2 regions of the Geodermatophilus sp. SYSU D01186 genome follow, and region 2 is predicted to be linked to the other one. Evidence: predicted binding sites of a transcription regulator. Region 2 holds the regulator's gene; the other holds the start of a gene.
What was found. Region 2 encodes LexA, which represses DNA repair genes until DNA is damaged. Its sites were predicted from a motif close to TCGAACANNTGTTCGA; they were not measured.

Region 1: the regulator LexA is predicted to act here: its motif matches at 1,337-1,352, upstream of ruvC (crossover junction endodeoxyribonuclease RuvC).

What each region holds. Positions count from the first base shown of each region.
Region 1 covers NZ_JBJGYW010000035.1:16,500-19,899, reverse strand. The annotation lists gene pdxT (pyridoxal 5'-phosphate synthase glutaminase subunit PdxT) at 1-398, shown strand, start outside; gene ACI784_RS21035 (YebC/PmpR family DNA-binding transcriptional regulator) at 395-1,147, shown strand; gene ruvC (crossover junction endodeoxyribonuclease RuvC) at 1,373-1,939, shown strand; gene ruvA (Holliday junction branch migration protein RuvA) at 1,980-2,618, shown strand; gene ruvB (Holliday junction branch migration DNA helicase RuvB) at 2,615-3,400, shown strand, end outside.
Region 2 covers NZ_JBJGYW010000018.1:49,685-53,084, reverse strand. The annotation lists gene ACI784_RS14620 (LysM peptidoglycan-binding domain-containing protein) at 1-61, opposite strand, end outside; gene lexA (transcriptional repressor LexA) at 812-1,561, shown strand; gene ACI784_RS14610 (hypothetical protein) at 1,671-2,663, opposite strand; gene ACI784_RS14605 (phosphatase PAP2 family protein) at 2,707-3,400, opposite strand, start outside.

The DNA.
Region 1 (3,400 bases), on a different contig from region 2:
TCCTGCTCGCCGACCGGCTGCTCGACGCCCCGCCCGACCAGGTGACCGTCGGCGGGCTCGACGTGACCGTGCGGCGCAACGCCTTCGGCCGGCAGGTGGACTCCTTCGAGTCCGAGGTCGCCCTCGAGGGACTGACCGGAGGACCGGTGCACGCGGTGTTCATCCGGGCGCCGTGGGTCGAGGAGGCCGGGCCGGGGGTGCAGGTGCTCGGGCGGGTCGTCGGTGGTGAGGCCGACGGTAGGATCGTCGCGGTCCGCCAGGGGAACCTGGTGGCCACCAGCTTCCACCCCGAACTGACCGGGGACCGCCGGGTGCACGCGCTGTTCGTCGACATCGTCCGCCGTCACCTGGCCCAGCAGGCCGGCGCGGACGCCGGGGACGAGAGGGGTATGTCGTGAGCGGCCATTCCAAGTGGGCGACGACGAAGCACAAGAAGGCCGGCATCGACGCCAAGCGCGGCAAGCTCTTCGCCAAGCTGATCAAGAACATCGAGGTCGCCGCCCGCACCGGTGGCGGTGACCCCGCCGGCAACCCGACGCTGTTCGACGCCATCCAGAAGGCGAAGAAGAGCTCGGTGCCCAACGACAACATCGACCGGGCGGTCAAGCGCGGTGCGGGCCTGGAGGCCGGCGGCGTGGACTACCAGGGCATCACCTACGAGGGCTACGCCGCCGGCGGTGTCGCCGTCCTGGTCGAGTGCCTCACCGACAACAAGAACCGGTCGGCGATGGAGGTGCGCACGGCCATGACCCGCAACGGCGGGTCGATGGCCGACCCGGGCTCGGTCGCCTACCTCTTCTCCCGCAAGGGCGTCGTGGTGGTGCCGAAGACCGACACCGTCGACGAGGACACCGTGCTCATGGCCGTGCTCGACGCCGGCGCCGAGGAGGTCCGGGACCAGGGCGACTCGTTCGAGGTGGTCAGCGAGCCCACCGACCTGGTCGCCGTCCGCACCGCCCTGCAGGACGCCGGCATCGACTACGACTCCGCCGAGGCCGGCTTCGTGCCGAGCGTGACCGTCGAGCTCGACGAGGAGGCGGCCGGCAAGGTCTTCCGCCTCATCGACGCCCTCGAGGACTGCGACGACGTGCAGAACGTCTACGCCAACTACGACGTCTCCGACGAGGTCCTCGAGCGGGTCGGCTGACGACTCGTCGTCCCCTCTGGTCCCGCCCTGTCCCGCGCGGGTCCCGGCGCGCTGGTCCGCGCGGTCGCCCGTGCCGACCTGGTCGCGCTGCTGCGCCGGCCGGACCCCGGGCGGCGCCGCGGATCGCCATCGGCGTCGGCTGGACCGCGTGTTGCCTGGCTCCCCGTCGGTGGGGGCGGTTAGCGTGGGTCGAACACCAGTTCGGTCAACGGCAGGAGGGGCTCCATGCGGGTGCTCGGCATCGACCCGGGCCTCACCCGGTGCGGGTGGGGTGTGGTCGACGGGCGGCCCGGCGCGCGGCCGGTCGCGGTCGGCGTGGGCGTCGTCCGCACCGCCGCTGAGCTCGACCTCGAGCTGCGGCTGCTCGAGCTGCACACCGCGGTGACGGCGCTGCTGCGCGAGCACCGGCCCGACGTCGTGGCCATCGAGCGGGTGTTCACCCAGAACAACAAGGGCACCGCCACGGGCACGGCGCAGGCGGCCGGCGTCGCCGCGCTGGCCGCGGCCCAGGCCGACCGCCCCGTCGCCTGGCACACCCCCAGCGAGGTCAAGGCCGCGATCTCCGGCAGCGGCCGCGCCGACAAGGAGCAGGTCACCCTGATGGTCACCCGCGTGCTGGGCCTGGCGTCCGCGCCGAAGCCCGCCGACGCCGCCGACGCGCTGGCCCTGGCCGTCTGCCACGTCTGGCGGGGCCCGGCGCAGCAGCGGCTGCGGGTGGCGGCGCTGGCCGGTGGCATCGGCGCCCCGGTGCGGTCCACGACCCTGCCGCGGTGGACGGGGGTCTCACGGTGACCGGTCAGGGGAGCGGCCCCGCCACGACGGGAGGAGCGCAGTGATCGCCAGTGTGAGCGGCCGCGTCGCGGCGGTCTCGCCCGACGGCGCCGTGGTCGAGGTCGGCGGCATCGGCCTGGCGGTGCAGTGCACGCCGGGCACCATCGCCCGGCTGCAGGTGGGGGAGAGCGCCCGGCTGTCGACCAGCCTGGTGGTCCGGGAGGACAGCCTCACCCTCTACGGCTTCGCCGACGACGACGAGCGGCAGCTGTTCGAGCTGCTGCAGACCGCCAACGGCGTGGGGCCGCGGCTGGCCCAGGCGGTGCTGGCGATCCACCCGCCGCGCGAGGTGCGCCGCGCGGTCTCGATGGCCGACGTCAAGGCGCTCATGCAGGTGCCCGGCATCGGCAAGAAGGGCGCCGAGCGGCTGATCCTCGAGCTCCGCGACCGGCTGGGTGCCACCACGACCGACACCCAGCTGGACGGGCCGGCGGCCGTCGGGCTGCCCCCGGTCACCCCGGTCGCGCCGTGGCGGGACCAGCTCGCCTCCGCCCTCGTGGGGCTGGGCTGGACCAGCAAGGAGGCCGACGGCGCCGTCGCCGCGCTGGCGCCGATCGCCGATGAGCAGATCGTGGCCACCGGGTCGGTCGAGGTCGCCGTCCTGCTGCGCCAGGCGCTGCGGATGCTGGGCCGGCCGTGAGCGGGCCGTTCGACCGGCCGCTGTCGGCCGCAGACGCGGGGGCCGGCCGGTACGAGCCGGTGACGGCGGAGGCCGGTGACGAGGAGCGGGTCGTCGAGTCCGCGCTGCGGCCGCACTCGCTGGCCGACTTCATCGGCCAGCCCAAGGTGGCCCGCCAGCTCGACCTGGTCCTGGAGGGCGCGAAGCGGCGCGGCCGGCCGCCGGACCACGTGCTGCTGTCCGGCCCGCCCGGGCTCGGCAAGACCAGCCTGGCGCTGATCATCGGCTCCGAGCTCGGCACGTCGGTGAAGATCACCAGCGGGCCGGCCATCGAGCGCTCCGGTGACCTGGCGGCCATGCTGTCCAACCTCGCACCCGGCGACGTCCTGTTCATCGACGAGATCCACCGGATCGCCCGGCCGGCCGAGGAACTGCTCTACATGGCGATGGAGGACTTCCGAGTCGACGTCGTCGTCGGCAAGGGGCCCGGCGCGACCGCCATCCCGCTGGAGATCAACCCGTTCACCCTGGTCGGGGCCACCACCCGGGCCGGTCTGCTCACCGGCCCCCTGCGCGACCGGTTCGGGTTCGTCGGGCAGATGGAGTTCTACGAGCCGGCCGAGCTGCAGCAGGTGCTGGCCCGCAGCGCCTCGCTGCTCGGCGTCGAGCTGACCGAGGCGGGGTCGGCGGAGATCGCCGGGCGCTCCCGCGGCACGCCCCGGATCGCCAACCGGCTGCTGCGCCGGGTGCGCGACTACGCCGAGGTCCGGGCCGACGGGCGGGTGACCCGCGACGTCGCCCAG
Region 2 (3,400 bases):
CGTCCTGGTCGTCACCCGCGACGTCGGTGGCGATGGACCACACGGTCTGCCCCGACTGCACGACGACACTGCGCTCACCCGCGAGCCGGAGGTCGTTCGACCCCCCGCCCAGCAGGGGTGCGAGCCAGGATCCCAGGGCCAGCCCGACACCGAGCGCCAGGACCACCGACAGGCGGCGGGCCCGCCGGGTCAGTCGCAGACCGGTGCGCGCCGGCCGCTCCGCACGGCCACACCCACCCCGCACCGGACGACTCGACGGCGACGGGGTCACGCCCGTCGGCGCGGGTCGCGCCGGCCCCGGCACGCCCAGGCGGCCGGTACCCGCCGCGCGGGGCCGGACGCCCCCGGCCACGGCCGATCGCGCCGACCCGCTCGCCGGCCGAGCCGGTGCGGCTGGTCGCGCCGACCCGCTCGCCGGCCGAGCAGACGTGGCCGGTCGCGGGGACCCGGTCGCCGGCCGCGCCGTTCCGGCCCGCGACGGGGCCGGGGACACGACTGCCCGCCGCGGGGAGCCCGGCTCGCGGGGGGACGGGACTGCCCGCAGACGGGGCCGCCACGGCACCTGAACCGCGTCGTCGAACTCCAGCACCGCACGCTGCACGCCTGTCACGACCACTCCTCTCGCCGAGCCCCGGACCGTCGAACGCGTGTTCGATCCGAACGTCTGTTCGATGTCTACCGGATGGCTCCGACGAAAGCCACACCACCCCGCCCCCACTTCGAACACGTGTTTGATCGGGCGCGTCCGGCGCGCTACGGTCGGTCCGGAAGGACGAGACGCGCTGCATGGGCAGCCGGCGAGGAGGCGACGGTGGCGGAGAAGAGTGGGACGTCGGGGAGCCGCCGGAGGACGCCGGCCCCGCCGGCGACCACCGGGACGGCAGCCGTGCGCACGTTCCCCGACCGGGGCGAGGCCGGCGACGGCCTGACCCAGCGTCAGCGGCGCGTGCTCGAGGTCATCCGCGACTCCATCGAGCGCCGCGGCTACCCGCCCTCGGTGCGCGAGATCGGTGAGGCCGTCGGGCTCTCCTCCGCCTCCTCGGTCGCCCACCAGCTGACCGTGCTGCAGAAGAAGGGCTGGCTGCGCCGCGACCCGAACCGGCCCCGGGCTCTCGACGTCCGCCTGCCCGGTGACACCGCCGTGGAGGTCCCGCAGCCGGCCGCCGCCGGGTCCGACGAGACCCCGGCCCCGACGTACGTGCCGCTGGTCGGGCGGATCGCCGCCGGTGGCCCGGTCCTGGCCGAGCAGGCGGTGGAGGACGTGTTCCCCCTGCCCCGCGAACTGGTCGGCGAGGGCACACTGTTCATGCTCAAGGTCGCCGGTGACTCGATGGTGGAGGCGGCCATCTGTGACGGCGACTGGGTCGTCGTGCGCCAGCAGCCGACCGCCGAGAACGGCGAGATCGTCGCCGCGATGCTCGACGGCGAGGCGACGGTGAAGACCTACAAGCGCCGCGACGGGCACGTGTGGCTGCTGCCGCACAACCCGGCGTACGAGCCCATCCCCGGCGACGACGCCACCATCCTCGGCCGCGTCGTCACGGTGCTGCGCCGGGTGTGATCCCTCGGTCCGCCGGGGCCTGACGGTCCTGGCGGACCGGCCCACGGGAGCCGTGCCCCGTCCTCGCGCGCGGTCTGCCCGGCCGCAGTGGAGCGCCCCCGGATACGGCTCAGGTGCGGCGGCGCAGCTTCCCGCCCACCCACACGACAGCGGTGGCCACCAGGGCGGCGACCAGTGCGGCCGGCACCAGCGGGATGCCGCCGTCGGAGGCGGTCAGCAGGCCCGGCAGGGGGCCGCTCGACGACTCCGACGCCGTAGCCGGACCGCCGGCGGCCTGCTCGGCCGCGATCGGCACGACGGTCACGTCGCCGGGCACCCCCTCGCCCGCCACGAGGACCCCGCTGCCGTCCGCGGTGAAGCTGATCGCCTCCCCCTGGGGCGCGTCGGGCAGCGCCATCCGCACCGGCTCCCCCGCGAGGGCGCCGGCGACGTCGGAGCCCGACAGGGGCCACACGTAGGCGTCGGTGTACGTCCGCAGCGCCACGTGGCTCCCGTCGGCCGACACCGCTCCCCCGGTGACCATGAGCTGACCTGCGCGGCCGACCGGCCCACCGGTGGTCCCGGTGAGCGTGAACTCCACGCCGCCCACCTCGGTGAGCGCCACCGTCCCCGACTCGACCAGTGCGGTCACCGGGCGGTACACCTTGCTCGCGCCCAGCACCTCCTTGGAGACGAGGTAGGGCATGCCGTCGGGAGCCAGCAGGAGCGCCTCGACGTCCCGGGCTCCCTCGGGATAGCTGAGCCGGTAGACCGCGGTGCTGCCGTCGGGCCGCAACGCGAGCAGGGCCACGGTGTCGCGGGTGCCCTGGTTGTCGCCGGTGTCGGCCAGCCAGACCGTGCCGTCGGCGGCGAGGGCGAGGTCCTCGGGGTCGTAGGGGTCCACCGCCGCGCTGCGCACCGTGAGCACCCGGCAGGTGGCGTCCAGGACGTACACGTCGAGCTGGTCGCCGCCGTCGTTGATGGCGAGCATCCGGTCACCGACCACGACCAGGCCGGACAACTCCGGCAGTCGCGGGTCGGTGATCTGGCACTGCGTCGACGGGCCCGGCGCCGCGGCGTCCTCGGCGGACGCCGGCAGGGCGGTACCGAGGACGAGCGTCACCGCGAGGGCTGCCCCTGCTGCCAGACGTCGCCCTCCGGCACCGCTACACGGACGGCCGGCCAGCTCGGGCACCCACCCAGCGTGACAGCACGACTGCGTCCAGCCCGTGAACCACGCCCAACAGCAGGATGCCGACCGCCGCTCCCACGACGGCGTCGGTGACCCAGTGGAAGTCCAGCGAGACCATCGCCACCCCGGTCGCCACGGGACCGGCGACGCTGAGCAGCCGGAAGGTCCGCTGGACGGCGGGGGCGAGCCGGAACTCGACGGCCTGCCAGCGGGCCACACCCCACATGAGGACGGCGTTGGCGACGTGGCCGGAGGGATAGGACGCGCCGTCCCGGTAGAAGAACGACCCCGGGTAGGCCGGTGCGGTGCGGCCGGTCCCGTACTTGAAGCCGTAGACGACGACCGTGAGCAGGGCGAGGGCGACCAGCACGCGCAGCAGCGGGACGACGGTGCGCCGGCGCACCACGAGGTGGGCGACGAGGCCGGCCAGGACGATGAGGATGAACCCGCGGCCGCCGAGCTGGGTGACCGCCCAGACCGGCCAGTAGGCGGCGGAGTCCTTGAGGTCCCAGGCGCTCACCGTCTCGGAGACGCGCAGGTCCATCCGCTCGAGCGTGCCGCGGCTGAGCAGGTCGACGGTGACGCCCACGGTCACGAGCAGGGCGAGGGTGAGCAGCCACCACGGCGGCCGGCCGGGCGTGACCACGCGGGGGTGCGGCGCGGGCCGG